3 regions of the Achromobacter sp. RW408 genome follow, and region 2 is predicted to be linked to each of the others. Evidence: predicted binding sites of a transcription regulator. Region 2 holds the regulator's gene; each other region holds the start of a gene.
The links. The regulator FliA, encoded in region 2, starts transcription of late flagellar genes. The targets are predictions, from matches to a motif close to CTAAAGTTTNNNNNNNNNNNGCCGNTA.
Positions count from the first base shown of each region.

Region 1: a site for FliA is predicted at 2,492-2,518, ahead of flgM (flagellar biosynthesis anti-sigma factor FlgM). Genes of this name have one in related genera too.
Region 3: a site for FliA is predicted at 2,731-2,757, ahead of DK459_RS29900 (FlxA-like family protein). Genes of this name have one in related genera too.

Region 1 is NZ_QHHO01000046.1:899,049-904,056, reverse strand. It holds gene flhF (flagellar biosynthesis protein FlhF) at 1-1,544, shown strand, start outside; gene DK459_RS14265 (flagella synthesis protein FlgN) at 1,625-2,101, opposite strand; gene flgM (flagellar biosynthesis anti-sigma factor FlgM) at 2,138-2,431, opposite strand; gene flgA (flagellar basal body P-ring formation chaperone FlgA) at 2,559-3,272, opposite strand; gene flgB (flagellar basal body rod protein FlgB) at 3,441-3,848, shown strand; gene flgC (flagellar basal body rod protein FlgC) at 3,871-4,290, shown strand; gene DK459_RS14240 (flagellar hook capping FlgD N-terminal domain-containing protein) at 4,351-5,008, shown strand, end outside.
Region 2 is NZ_QHHO01000049.1:1,195,102-1,200,109, forward strand. It holds gene DK459_RS25015 (flagellin) at 1-1,005, opposite strand, end outside; gene DK459_RS25020 (class I SAM-dependent methyltransferase) at 1,198-2,796, opposite strand; gene DK459_RS25025 (RNA polymerase sigma factor FliA) at 3,004-3,765, opposite strand; gene flhD (flagellar transcriptional regulator FlhD) at 4,197-4,520, shown strand; gene flhC (flagellar transcriptional regulator FlhC) at 4,552-5,008, shown strand, end outside.
Region 3 is NZ_QHHO01000049.1:2,259,146-2,264,153, forward strand. It holds gene DK459_RS29890 (iron ABC transporter permease) at 1-697, opposite strand, end outside; gene DK459_RS29895 (ABC transporter substrate-binding protein) at 785-2,110, opposite strand; gene DK459_RS29900 (FlxA-like family protein) at 2,260-2,691, opposite strand; gene DK459_RS29905 (solute carrier family 23 protein) at 2,823-4,133, shown strand; gene DK459_RS29910 (methyl-accepting chemotaxis protein) at 4,248-5,008, opposite strand, start outside.

The DNA.
Region 1 (5,008 bases), on a different contig from region 2:
CGGAGCAGGCCTCGATGCTGTGCAACGCCGGCAAGCCGGTGCGCCGGCTGCTGGTGCTCAATGCCGCCAGCCAGGGCGATACGCTGGACGAAGTCGCGCATGCCTACCGCAATGGCGTGGGCGAGGACGTGGCCGGCTGCATCATCACCAAGCTGGACGAGGCCTCGCGCCTGGGCGCCGCGCTGGACACGGCGATCCGCCACCGGCTGCCGATCCATTATTCGTCGATCGGCCAGAAGGTGCCCGAGCACCTTGAATTGGCGCGCGCCGATGCACTGATCGACCGGGCCTTCGCCATGGTCGAGCGCGCCCGCGCGCTGTATGCGCCCAGCGAGGCCGACATGGCGTCGCTGTGGTCGACGCCCCGGGAGACCGAGGCCGTCGATCCGGCGCGGCGGCGGCAACTGCTGGCGTCCGCCATCTTGCGTCCGCAAGCCGGCGCGGGCTCGATCGAAGCCGCCCAGAATCTGGACGACACCCTGGGCTGGCTCGATAGCGATCCGGCCTGCGTGCAGGCGCGCGCTTCCTGGCGCGAATACGTCAGCGACGGCGCCGGCTCCAGCCTGTCGGCGTTGGGTGAAACGCCGCTGGCGATGGCGCGGCGCGAGTTCCCCACGGCCTGCGGCCGGCATCTGCTGGCGATGCACGGCAAGACCAGCATGAAAGGCGAGGGCTTGCCCGGTGGCACGCTGCTCAGCGCGATGCTGATGAGCGACCGGGGCGCGGCCTTGGCGGCGCCGGCGCAGCAACTGGTGCTGCCGCACGGCATGCTGTCCTCGTTCGCGCCGGCGGCGGCGGCGCAGCCGGATACGGCATTGGCGCTGGAGGCGCGGGTGCGCTGGCTGGGCGAGCAACTGGCCCGCCTGCCGCTGGTGCATATGCTGGAAGCGGGCACCTCGGCCCTGTGGCAGAGCCTGAGCGGGCAGGGGGCCTCATGGGTGGCGCGCAGTCCGGGCGGCATGCGCGTGATCCAGGATGAATGTCCGACCAACCTGAATGCGGTCGGCAAGAGCGTCGGCTACCTGCCGGTGGGGCAGCCGGGCGACATGCCGGGCCTGCGGGCCGTGCCGGGCACCCGCCCGGCGCCGCTGGCGCTGTGGGCCTCGGGCACTGAGATCGGCCTGCCCGGCCGGGGCGAAGAAACACGCCTGCGCCTGGTGTGCGCGCGGCTGATCGATACCGCCAGCGGCGAGGTCGCGGGCCAGCTGTTTGGCCTGACCAACCTTGCGGCCAGCCAGGCGGATGCCGCCACGGTGGCGCGCTGGCTGGTGCTGCAGGAAGAAGCGCGCGCGGGCTTTCGCTACATGGCCAACGCCTGGCAGGCGTTGCCCGCGGTCGACGGCGCCCACACGCTGGCGCGGCAGTCGCTCATGGCGGGCCAGCTCGGCGCGGCCTGCTGGCAGCTGGCGCACGCGCCGACGGCGGACGGCGTGCGCGCCACCCTGTCGGGCGTGGTCAGTCCGGAGCGCAAGCTCACGGGCCGGCTATTGCCGGTGGCGCTGTTGAAGATGTTCGCGATGCTGGAAATGGCCGGAGGCGTTTGAACGGTTCCCGCATGCCCTGCGGGGCCTCGAAAGCAAACAGCCCGCGGATGCGGGCTGTTTGTTTTTGAAGCAGGGAGAGGCTAGCCGGCGACGATCGACTTGCGGCCCGGCGTGGCGCGGGCCCCGCGGCCCTGCGCGTCGTAGGTGGACGGGCCGCCCATGCCGCCCAGGTTGCGCAGCGCGTCCAGCGATTGCTGGGTGTAGCGCAGGTGCACGTCGATCAGGGCGCCATTGCGCAGGTTGATCTCATTGGCGGAGGCGGACTTGGCCAGCAGTGCCTGCCAGACGCCGGACAGCTGCGGATGCAGTACGGCGGCCTGTTCGGTGCCGGCGTGCCCGGCGGGCAGGCCGATCTCGGCCAGCAGGCCGTCGCGCGTCTGGCTCAGGTCGACCAGCTGCTGGGCGACCTGGCTCTTGCGTTCGGTGATGTCATGCAGCGCGTCGACGTTGCCCGGCCCGACCAGCACTTTGGTCTCTTCTTCGAGGATGGAAGAAAACTCGGTGATCAAGGTGTCTTCCTGCCGCAGGCAGGCTTGCAGGGACTCGACTGGGCTCATGGTCATGCTCTGGCGTACGGTCGGAAGGCGATGGGGTTACTTCAGCAGGTCGCGGGCGCTGGCGATCAGGCCGTCGGCGATGCGGCTGGTGTCGATCTTGAGCTGGCCCGAGGCGATGGCCGCCCGGATGGCCGCGACACGTTCGACGTTGATGTCGTTCGAGCCGTCCTGCAGGGCGAGCATTTTGCGCGAGGCCGAGCTCAGCGCGACTTGCGAGCTGCTGGCGCCGCTGCCGCCGCCGGCGCCGTAGGCCTGGGCGACCGAGGATTCGGCGCGAGGGCTGACGGCGTCGGCCGAGATGGGCCGGTTGGTGGTCGAATTGATTTTCAAGGTTTTCTCCGCAGGGCGTCCTGGGTCGATTTGCGACGGATCCGCCTACTTATGCCTCTGTAACGACAAGGTCGGAAGGAACTTTAGGGTAGGCGGCGGCTTGCCGCAACGCGATATGTAACAGTACCTATAGTTGTATTTCGACCAACCCCGCATTGCGCACCACGCCGCTGACCACCTGTCCGCTGGCCGTGCGCACCTGGACCGTGGCGCCGGGCGCCGCATTGTCCAGCGCCTGGCCTTCGCTGCTGACCACGAAACCCTTGCCGCGGGCGTTGATGCGCACGTTCGAGCCGCGCACCACCGACTGGGCATTGCGCAGCGCGGCGCCCTTGACCGGCTGGCCGGCATTGATGCGGTAGGCCGCCGTCATGCCGACCACGGTCTGGGGATTGGTGATGACGCCAGGGGGCAGGGCCACCAGGTCGCCGTCGCGCGGGGCGAGGTCGGCGGGTGTCAGGGCCTGGCCTGCCGCGATCATGCGCGAGGCGACATAGTAATGGCCCGGCACGCTGACCGTGGCCTGCACGTAGGTGGTCCAGGCCTTGGGGCCGTTGCAGCGCACGCCCACCGTCATGCGCGAACGGAGCTTCATGCCTGACGGCATAAATGGGGACAATGCATCGCAAGGGGCCAGCCGTTCGGCCCGGGGCGGGTCGATGGCGACCGAGGGCTCGCCGGGCAGGCCGGCCAGTTGTTCCAGCAAATAGGCCTGCGCGGCAATGGTGATTGCCTCGGGCGCCTGGACGGCGGCCTCTTGCGCCCGAGCCGAGGCGACGGGCGCCAGCAGCAGGGCGGCCAGGCAGGCAGCGCGCGCGCGGAGGTTTGCGGGGAATTTCATGATGTCTGAATTGTAGAAGGCCGCGTCGCTTGGCAATACGTGAATTGGATGAGAAATGACGGGTTATTTGGCTGATTGTGTTGTGCCACCCGACCCTATGATGCCGTCATCCAATGGGATAACGGTGCGTCCGCTGTCCCGGGTTTCATCCGTATTGAAGGCGACCCGATGCTAGACCGGCTTAACGAAGATTTCCGCTTCTTCCAGCAGTCCCTGGGGCTGCGCGCGCAGCGCCAGGAAGTGCTGTCCTCGAACATCGCCAACGCCGACACGCCGAACTACAAGGCGCGCGATTTCGATTTCAAGGCGGCGATGCAGAACGCCATGGAAGGCTCCAAGCGCCTGCCCGACACGTCGCTGACGCTGACCTCGGCGCGCCACATCCCGGCGAAGGCCGTGTCCGAAGGGCCGACCCAGATGCTGTACCGGCTGCCCTACCAGCCCAGCATGGACGGCAACACGGTCGACATGGACATCGAACGGGTCCAGTTCGCCGACAACACCTTGCACTACCAAAGCACGATGCAGCTGCTGTCGGGGCGTATCCGCACCATGATGGCCGCCATCCAGGATTGATTTTCATAGGGAACCGCAGGCAATGTCCTTGTTGAGCATTTTCGATATCGCCGGTTCGGCGCTGAGCGCGCAATCGCAGCGCATGAACGTGGCGGCCAGCAACATGGCCAACGCCGACAGCGTGGTCGGCCCGGACGGCCAGCCGTACCGCGCCCGCCAGGTGGTGTTCCAGGTCAATCCGCCGGCCGGCCAGGCGCTGGGCCGCGAGATCGGCGGCGTGCGGGTGGCCGGCGTGGTGGTGGACCAGTCTCCGCTCAAGCAGGTCTACGACCCCAAGCATCCGCTGGCCGACGCCCAGGGCTATGTCAGCATGCCCAACGTCGACCCCGTGGCGGAAACCGTCAACATGATCGCGGCATCGCGGTCGTACCAGGCCAACGTCGAGGTGCTGAACACCGCCAAGAGCCTGATGCAAAAGACGCTCACCATCGGCCAATCCTGATTCAAGAACTCTGCGCGCCCGCGCCGCCCGCGCGGAAATGACTCCTGATCAAGCGAACTCATGACCACTGTCGACCAAACCACAAGCAAGACCGCCATGGGCCTGGCGCAAACCGGCGCCAACAGCGCCAGTACCGCGCAGGGCCTGCAGGACCAGTTCCTGAAGCTGCTGGTGACGCAGCTCAAGAACCAGGATCCGCTGAACCCCATGCAGAACGCCGAGCTCACTTCGCAGCTGGCGCAGATCTCCACGGTGGAAGGCATCACCAATCTCAAGAACACCATGCTGGCCATCAGCGGCCAGATCGACGTGTCGCAATCGATGAACGCCGTGGCGATGATCGGCAAGGGCGTGCTGGTGCCTGGCTCGAACGTCAAGGTGGGCGTGAGTGCCGAGAATCCCGCCGAGCGCGTGGTCACGCCCTACGGCATCGATCTGCAGAAGGATGCGGTCAAGGTGCAGGTGCGCATTGCCGACAGCAACGGCGCGGTCGTGCGCACCATCGAACTGGGCGAGCAGAAGGCCGGCGTGTACACGCTGGACTGGGACGGCAAGAACGACGCCGGCGTGGCCCTGGACGCGGGCGCGTACACCGTGTCCGTCCTGGCCACGGACGGCGACGACAAGAAGGTGGCCGCCGAAGTGCTGAAGTACGGCAAGGTCAAGAGCGTGGCTTACTCCACCAACGGCCTGCGCCTGGACATGGGCCTGGATGGCC
Region 2 (5,008 bases):
GGTGCCCATGAAGCCCGTCAGGTTGGCTACGGTCGCCTGGTTCCAGTTACCGCCGTTGTCGGTGGTCGACAGGTTGCCGGCGGTGTCGTAGTACAGCGCATTGCCATTGGCATCGGAAATCTTGCCGTCGGAGGCGATCTGGATGCTGACTTCCTGCGTATTGTTCTTGTACGTGGCGGTGGCCGGCGTGGAGCCGATCTTGCTTGTGATCGCCGTGGCGACGTTGGCGCCCGTATCCACCTTGTTGTAGGTGAAGTTGCCGGCGGCGGCATCGTACTTGTAGACGGTGGTCGCAGTGGCTCCCTGGACCGAAACGGTGTTGCCGTCGCTCAGCTTGCCCAGCACATCAGCGGCCGAAGCGCTGGTGTTCTTGGTGGTGACGTCGTATTGGTTGGGCTGGCCAGGCACAGCGCCGACGTTCGGGCCGGTCAGGTCGTTGACGTTGGCGGCGCGGTTCTGCACAACGCCCTTGCCGTTGACGTTGAAGCCGTCCAGGCCCAGCGTCTTGACGCTGATTTCGGTCAGGTTCAGGGTGATGGTTTCACCGTCGTTGGCGCCGACTTGCAGGGTCAGCGGCTTGGCCGAACCCGACAGGACCTTCACGCCGTTGAAGTCGGTTTGTTGCGAGATACGGTCGATGTCGGCCAGACGCTGGTTGATTTCGTCTTGCATCGAATCCAGCTGCTCTTGCGAGTAGCTGCCGTTGCCGGCCTGCACGGCCAGTTCGCGGACACGCTGCAGGTGGGTGTTGACTTCGGAGGCGGCGCCTTCCGTCGTCTGGGCCAGCGAGATGCCGTCGTTGGCGTTACGGGCGGCTTGGGTCAGGCCCTTGACGTTCGCGGTGAAGCGGTTGGCAATGGCCATGCCGGCGGCGTCGTCCTTGGCGCTGTTGATGCGCAGGCCCGACGACAGGCGTTCGATGGCGGTACCCAGGGCGGACTGGGACTTGTTCAGGTTGTTCTGGGCAACCAGCGACAAGTAGTTGGTGTTGATGACTGCAGCCATGTTTAGGCTCCCAAGAGAGAAAGGCTTCTTCAAACCGGGCAGCTAGGCCGCCCAACTGTGTAACGGGAATACGCATTTTTGGTGCGATAGTTCTTCCGTTGCCAGGATTACGGCGCCCCAGGATCGTTCTTTAGGGCAAAACTCAAGAATTCTCAAATTTTTTGGGGGCCGAGTCTGAAGAGGCCTCAATCGTCAGTGCAGCACCGCCATCTTTTGCAGATTGGCCAGGACTTGCTTGAGCAGATCCTGGGCGATCGCGTCCAGATTGGTCGCGTTCTTCACGGATTGGCCGCTGGGGTGCCGCAGCTTGTTGGCGGCCAGCGCGGTACGCAACTGATTGCGCAGCGCGACCAGGGTCTGCTTGCCGTCCAGCCGGTCCATGACGAACTTGATGATTTCGTCGGTGGGTGGATTCAATGTCTGGTGCCACAGGTTGTACGCGCCAACTTGCGTCTGCTGCGTCGCAAGCAGGGAGGCCAGGCCGGGGATGAGCCGGGGCTTGGCGGATATCCTGTCCTGGTACGGAGCCGGCTCCAGCCGATACTGCAAGGCGCCCATATTGAGCAGCGTCACCAGGTGCACATATATGGTCGTGTCCAGTTCTTCTTCGCTGAGTCCGGTGGCATGGGGGCGGACGAGGCTGCGTAATTCGGAAAAAGGAACGGTGGCCGGCCACGCCAGGCGCAGACGGTCGACCAGTGCGATGAGTCCTGGATCGGACGTCGTCAAGGTTTTTCCCGTGCGTCCTTGATAACGGTGTTCGCCCGGGGGCGAGTCCGCGGCGTCCGGGGGCGCCAGGTCCAGTAGCGCCGTGAAATGCATATCGGCAAATCCACTGGCTTCGGGTTGTTCCAGCGCGTTGGCCGCTTGGTCGGCATGGACAAGCAGGCTGCGTCGGAATTGGCGCCCGATCGCGATATCCAGAAATTGCTCGCGCACAGCACGGTCGAACCCTTGCGATACCTGTTGATGGTGCGCGGCAACGTGGTTGCCGTAGTTGGTCGATATCGACGTTTCCGGCATTGCATCAGCCAGATAGGCCAGGCGGTGTTGCTGTGCCTGGGCAACGAACTCCAGGAAGTAGCAGGGCGAATTTACCGCTTCCAGGTACTCGTGCTGTAGATAATGGTTGGGTTGTGAGCGCAAATGTTGGGCAAGGTGGCGTATCGCAATCGCTTGCGCATTGGATTCAGCTGTGCCGTGCTCCAGCATGGAGAGTATTTCCCGCGCTTTGGTCAGCTTTTCTGCGCTGGTGCTGGCGCCGAACGTGCCCAGCACGAGCGCGTCGCGCACCACCTCCGAGACTTTCCAACCGGGATAAGTGTTGTAGCTGATATACGCTACGCCGGCCGGCGCCAGATTCTCGCGGCAGACTCGCATGAGCCCCTCGCGAACCTCCGCGGGAATCCAACTGTAGACGCCGTGCGTGATGATGTAGTCGAACTGGCCGAAATCCGGGGTGATGTCTGTCAGGCTCATGGCGAGCAACTCGATATTGCGCAGCCCGAGCCGCTCGATGACCTGGCGGCCTTCCGACACCTGTGCCGAGGATAGGTCCACGCCGACGATTTTTGCGTCGGGGTGGGCAGCCGCGAAAGGCAGGAGATTGCCGCCCGCCGCGCATCCGATTTCCAGGACGCGCGCCTGATTGAGCGGCGGCGCCGCGTGTCCGAACAGATGGGCTACCGCCCGCAGTTGGCCTGGCGCGCTATGGGAGATGGCGTTTGAAACATAGGGCGTTTCGTCGTAGGCGTTGGAAATCGCCTGGTTCAACAGATCGGGTTCGGTCATCTTGGAGTCCGTGTCGAGGCGGCCGCAACTTTGGCCGCTTGGTCGCGCGCGTAGGCAAAGGCATTGTGCAGGCGACAGCCTATCAGCCGATGGTGGATGCGGAAGGCTTGAAAAAGGGCGGAAAGAGCCCGGGTTTCGTCGGGTGGGAGGCCGATACAGACTGGTCCCGGATTTGTGCGGACCACATCGGCACGAACGTGCGCGGTCTCAGATGATCTGCGCGATCTGCCCTTCCTGGGGCAGGTCCTGCCAGGCCTGTTCGCGCAGCTTGGCGCGGATGCGGGCGGTGGCCTGCGAGCGCAACTGGCAGACGCGGGCCTCGGTCACGTTCATGATCGCGCCGATTTCCTTCAGGTTCAGGCCTTGCTCGTAGCACAGCGACAACAACAGTTTCTCGCGGTCGGGCAGCGAGTCGATGGCGTGGATCAGCGCCTGGCGGAAATCACCGGCCAGCAGGGAATCGAGCGGATTGCCGCTGGCCGCGCCGTGGTTCAGCGTGGCGGTCCAGTCGGACTGGCCGGAGCCCGAGCCCGTATCGGGTTCGGTCGCGAAATCCTCGTAGTGGACGATCTGCACACCCTGCGCGTCGTGCAGAAGCGTCTGATATTCGTTCAGCGGGATCTCCATCTGCTGGGCGATCTCGGCTTCCGTGGGCGCGCGCATCAGTCGCTGTTCCAGCGACTGGATGGCCTGTTCGATCTTGCGGGCCTTGGCGCGCACGCTGCGCGGCAGCCAATCCTGGCCGCGCAGCTCATCGAGCATGGCGCCGCGGATGCGGGTGGTGGCGTAGGTCTCGAACTGCGCGTCGGCCGTTTCCTGGTAACGCCGCACGGCGTCCAGCAGGCCGATCATGCCGGCCTGGATCAGGTCGTCCAGTTCGACGCTGGCGGGCAGCCGGGCGAGCAATTGCAGGGCCAGCTTCCGCACTAGCGGGGCATATTCGACCAAGCTGTCATCTGCGTGGGGCATTGCGGGAGTGTCAGGCGGTGTCCATCGTGACGCATTGTCGGTTGTTGTCAATTTGCGACATTGTCGACAAACGCGCGGCTGCGCTAAAGCTAGCAAGATTCTGTCATCGGCAAGGTGTCATTGTCGGTAAAAGACGGTATTTCATTCCTTAAAGCACGCAACGTTTTGAATGCTTATTTGCCAAATTGACGTACATTTGTGAGGACTTTCTATGTCAAGGTGTATCTAAAGTCTCAAGTTGCGCAATATCAACAAAGATTTGTCATATAAGTCATAGAAAATGACATGACCTGTGGTAAATTTTACTTAAATTGCGAACAAATGATACATTTCGCATTAAAACAGGATGCAGCGGGCAGGGTGCAACAGATGTTGCCAAATGCTTTTGGTTATCAAGCCCCTTCGGTGGGATAGGGAATAGGGAGTCGGGCGTGCAACAAGTCGAAAATTCTTTGCTGGCAGATATCCGTGAAGTGAATCTGTCCTATCTACTTCTCGCGCAGCGCATGCTGCGCGATGACTATGCTGCATCGATGTTCCGCCTGGGTTTCAGCAACGAGGTTGCCGATATCCTGATGCGTCTTTCTCCGGCCCAGCTGGTGAAGCTGGCCAGCTCCAGCTCGCTCCTGTGCCGCTTCCGTTTCGATGACTACAGCCTGCTGTCTGCCCTGACGCACGACGTGCTGGGTGGTGCGCTGCAGCAAGCGCACGCGACGATCCTGCTGGCCAAGCAACCTGTTGAAGAACTGGCCTGACGGCCGGTCGACTCCCACTCGGATACGTGCAATGGCCACCAAGAGCGTTTCGCAGGAAGCGGATGACATCCTGCTAGCCAGCTCCATGATCACCCTGGGCGCGCGGCTGCAGGTGCTGGAGGCGGAAACCAGCCTCAGCCATGACCGCCTGGCCCGTCTCTACCGCGAAATCCGCGGCTGCTCGCCACCGAAGGGCATGCTGCCTTTTTCGGTCGACTGGTTCATGACCTGGTTGCCGAACATTCATTCGTCGTTGTTCTACAACGTGTATTCGTTCCTGAACGCGCGTACCAGCAGCAAGGGTATCCGCGCCATCATCGACGCCTACCGCTTGTATCTCGAGAACGCCGGCGTCGACAACGCCGAATCGGCCGAGCCGGTGCTCAGTTTCACCCGCGCCTGGATGCTGGTGCGGTTTTTCGACAGCGGCATGCTGCAACTTTCCGCCTGCCGCCAGTGCGGCGGGCATTTCATCGCGCATGCGCATG
Region 3 (5,008 bases), 1.1 Mb from region 2:
CCAGCATGTTGGTGGTGCCCAGCACCAGCGGCGTGCCCAGGTCGTCGAACACCTTCACGAATACCAGCGAGGCGCCGGCCACGTAGCCCGGCAGCGCCAGCGGGAAGATCACGCGGCGGAACAGCCGGAAGCCGCGCGCGCCCAGGTTGAAGGCCGCTTCCTCCATGGCGCCGTCGATGTTGCGCAGCGCCACCACCAGGTTCATCAGGATGAACGGGAAGTAGTGCAGCGCCTCGACGAAGATGACGCCGTTCAGGCCTTCCATGAACGGGATGGTGAAGCCGAACCAGTCGTTCAGCAGCAGGTTGACGCTGCCGGAACGCCCAAAGATCAGCTGCATCGCCACCGCGCCGACGAAGGGCGGCATGATCAGCGGCAGCACGCCCAGCGTCTGGATGATGAGCGCGCCGCGGAAATCGAAGCGCACCGTGAAGTACGCCAGCGGCACCGCGATCAGCGAGGCCAGCAGCGCCGACCAGCCCGCCACGTAGAGGCTGTTGAAGAACGCCTCCAGCATCAGCGGCTGGTTGAAGAACGCGCCGAAGTGGCCGATGGTGAAGCCGCCATCGGCATTGACGAAGGCGCTGTAGAACACCGTGCCCACCGGCACGGCCAGGAACAGCGCCAGGAAACCCAGCACCAGGAGCGCGGCCAGCACGGGGCCGGCGGGCAGGCGTGAATGGCCCGGAAGATTCATCGAGATTCCCGTAAAGGTTCAAGACAGGCCGCCCGCGGCGGGGCGGCGGCCGGACGGGGCGAGCCCCCCGTCCGGCGCGAGCCGGGCCTACAGCGCCGCGGCTTCCCGCGCCAGCTTCACGGCCTGCTCATAATTGCTCTTGGCCGTGCCGTTCCATTCGCCTTCAAGCTTGGTGATCTGCTGGTTGACCGCGGCGTCCTTCTTGTTGCCGCTGAAGATCTTCAGGAACTCGGGATCGGCGGCCTGCTTGCCATCGACCAGCGGCGCCCAGGCCAGCTTGCGGGCCTGCGCCAGCAGTTCGGCCGGCTTGCCGCTCTTGCCCTTGTCGCCGAGCTTGGCCTCGGCGTCGTAGATCGCCTTGGTCGCCGCCTGCAATTCCTTCAGGCGGAACGTGACGGTCTGGTCGTACAGCGACTGCACCACGTAGTAGCGCGTCTGCGACAGGTCGGCGTTGAACTGCACCTTGCTGCGGCGCGCGATCTCGGCCGGGTCGGGGTAGCCCTGCGGCACCTTGCCCGCCAGCGCCGAATACGGCAACACCGGCAGGCGCGAGATCTTCGGTTCCAGCAGCAGCTCCTGGCCGGCCTGGCTGAGCGTGAAGGCGATGAACTTCCTGCCTTCCTCGGCGTTCCGGGCGCCGTCGATCAGCGCGATGTTGGCCGGCACGATGGCGGTCTCGGAGGGATAGACGAATTCCACCGGGAACTTCGAGTACTTGCTCGACAGGCCGAAGAAGTCGATCACCGGACCCGCGCCGAACTGGCCGTTGTTGACGCCGTCCGGCACGCCGAACGAGCGCTCGGTCACGGCGCTGCTGTTGCCCGACATGCGCAGCAGCGTGTTCCAGCCGTCGTCCCAGCCTTCGCCCTGCAGGATGGTCTCGACCGTCAGGTGCATGGTGCCCGAGCGCGACGGCGAGGTGATGCCGACGTGGCCGAACCAGTGTGGCGCCAGCAGGTCCTTCCATTCGACCGGGGCGGGGATCTTGTGCGCCGCGATGTAGCGCGTGTTGTAGACGATGCCGTAGCCGGCCAGCGCCTGGCCCAGGTACATGCCGCCCGGGTCGTTGATGGGGTAGTTGCCGATCTTGTCCGGCACGTCCTTGTTGGCGACGTCCGCCGATTTGGCCAGCAGCTTGTCGCGTCCCAGCACCTCGAAGGCGTCCGGCGCGCTGGCCCAGAACACTTCCGGGCGCTGGCCGGCCGGCGTCTCGCGCACGTAGGCGATGCCGGACACGGTGTTCTTGTTGAGGATTTCCAGCGTGATGCCGGGGTTGGCCTTCTCGAACGCGGTCTTGTAGGCCTGGGTCAGGTCTTTCGGGAACGACGTGATCACCGTGACGGTGCCCGCCAGGGCGGGGGCGGCGCAGGCGGCCAGCAGCGCCCCTGCAAGGGCTGTGCGCATTGCATGCATGGTTTGTCTCCGTGGTTTTTTCGATTTGTCCGGAGACCTTAGCGGCTGCATGCGCCGCCAGTCCAATCACAAATTTTGATGCGCGCCATCAGCCCTGCGGGCATTCGGGAGAACCCGCGCGAACTTGGGAGTCGAGCCGGCGGGCCCTTTTACGCGGTGGCGGACACCCCGCCGTTCGCCTTGGCCATCGCCTTGATCTTCTCGTTCATCACCTGCTGGATCTGGTTCATGATCTGCAGCGCTTGCCCATTCAGGGCCTGCAATTGCGTGGCCTTCTGCTCCGCCGACGCATTGCTGTCGCGCACGCGTTCGATCTGCTCCATGACGCGCTTGAGCTGGCGCTGGAGTTCCTTGATCTGGCGGGTGTAGTGGTCGTCGTTTTCGGACGATTCCGTTTCCTCGGCCTGGCCCACCTTCATGGCGCCCGCGTTGGTGACGCGGATCTTGCCGTCGGGGGTGACGGTGACGCCCGGGTCGCCCGCCTTGGCGTCCCGGGCCTCCTTGTTGGCCTGGATCTTCTGCGCCCACAGGTCGGCCATGCTGCCGATGCGCGAGGTGCCGCTGATGGAATCGATGGCCATGAAGGTCTCCGGGGAGAGGTTTGACTGGGGTTTCCACTAATACGGCATGCTGGCGGGGAACTTAAGTTGCCGCCCGTTCCCGGCCCCCTTTACACTGGCGCCCGCTCACACCAAACACTCCCGGGGAATCCATGTCCAATTCCTATTTTCCGCGCTGGCGCCTGGCGGACGACGCCGAGCCCGGCGTCATCATCGCGCCCGATGAACGCCTGTCGTGGCCCAAGAACGTGGCCATGGGCGCCCAGCACGTGGTGGCGATGTTCGGCTCCACCGTGCTGGCGCCGCTGCTGATGGGCTTCGACCCCAACGTCGCCATCCTGATGTCGGGCATCGGCACGCTGATCTTCTTCCTGTTCGTGGGCGGGCGCGTACCCAGCTACCTGGGGTCCAGCTTCGCCTTCATCGGCGGCGTCATCGCGGTCACCGGTTACGCCGGCGGCGGCGCCAACGCCAACATCGGCGTGGCGCTGGGCGCCATCATCGCCTGCGGCCTGGCCTATACGCTGATCGGCGTGCTGGTCTGGATCGCCAACGGCCGCGCCGGCGGCGGCGCCAACTGGATCGACACCCTGATGCCGCCGGTCGTGACCGGCGCGGTGGTCGCGGTGATCGGCCTGAACCTGGCCCCCATCGCCGCCAAGGGCGCCATGGGCGCCTCGGGCTTCGACAGCGCCATGGCGATCGTCACCATCCTGTGCGTGGGCGGCATCGCCGTCTATACCAAGGGCATGGTGCAGCGCCTGTTGATCCTGGTCGGCCTGATCCTGGCCTGCGTGGTGTACGCGATCTTCGCCAACGGCATGGGGCTGGGCAAGCCGATGGACTTCTCGGCCGTGTCGGCCGCCGCCTGGTTCGGCCTGCCGCACTTCGCCGCGCCGGTGTTCAAGGCCGAGGCCATGGGCCTGATCGTGCCGGTGGCCATCATCCTGGTCGCCGAGAACCTGGGCCACGTCAAGGCGGTCAGCGCCATGACCGGCCAGGACCTGGATCGCTACCTGGGCCGCGCCTTCGTCGGCGACGGCGTGGCCACCATGGTCTCGGGCGCGGTCGGCGGCACCGGCGTCACCACCTACGCCGAGAACATCGGCGTGATGGCCGTGACCCGCATCTACTCGACCCTGGTATTCGTGATCGCCGCGCTGATCGCCGTCGTGCTCGGGTTCTCGCCCAAGTTCGGGGCCCTGATCCAGACCATTCCCGCGCCGGTGCTGGGCGGCATGTCGGTGGTGGTGTTCGGCCTGATCGCCATTGCCGGGGCCCGCATCTGGGTGGTCAACCAGGTCGATTTCAGCGACAACCGCAACCTGATCGTGGCCGCGGTCACGCTGGTGCTGGGCGCGGGCGACTTCACCGTCAAGCTGGGCAATTTCACCCTGGGCGGCATCGGCACCGCGACTTTCGGCGCCATCATTCTCTACGCCCTGTTGCGCCGCAAGAAATAGGACGGGGCATGGGCGGCGGCCCATGCGCTGTTCCGGGGCCATGGGCCGCCCCGATCCCGCCCGGGGCGCCGCCGTGCCTGCGCCGCCCCGGATTCAGAAACCCGCCGCGCCTTTTCAGGGGCGCGACAAGCGCGAAGCCGGCGCCCGGCCGGTCATCTGCACCGGCGCCGCCTCGATCACCTGGCCCGACTGGGTCTTGAATACCGCGGTCGCCTCGGCCAGGCGCCTGGCCTGCTCCTCCATCGCCGATGCGGCCGCCGAGGCCTGTTCCACCAGCGCGGCGTTCTGCTGCGTCACTTCGTCCATCTGCGAGACCGCCAGGCTGACCTGATCGATGCCGCCCGCCTGTTGCGTCGATGCGGCGGAGATCTCGCCCATGATGTCGGCCACCCGCTGCACCGAGGTCACGATTTCCTCCATCGTCTGGCCGGCGGCCGATACCTGGGCCGAGCCGGCCGCGACCGTCTCGACCGAGGTTTCGATCAGCGCCTTGATTTCCTTGGCCGCCTGCGCCGCGCGCTGCGCCAGCGTGCGCACTTCGCCCGCCACCACCGCGAAACCCTTGCCCTGTTCGCCCGCCCGGGCCGCCTCCACCGCCGCGTTCAGCGCCAGGATGTTGGTCTGGAAGGCGATACCGTCGATCACCGAGACGATGTCGGCGATGCGTCGCGAGCTGTCGGAAATGCCCTGCATGGTGGCCACCACCTGGCCGACCGTGTGGCCGCCACGCTGCGCCACCTCCATGCTGACCGCCGCCAGCTGGTTGGCCTGGGCCGCGTTCTCGGCGTTCTGCTTTACCGTGGTGGCCAGCTCTTCCATGGTCGACGCGGTTTCCTCCAGCGCCGCGGCCTGCTCCTCGGTGCGGGTCGACAGGT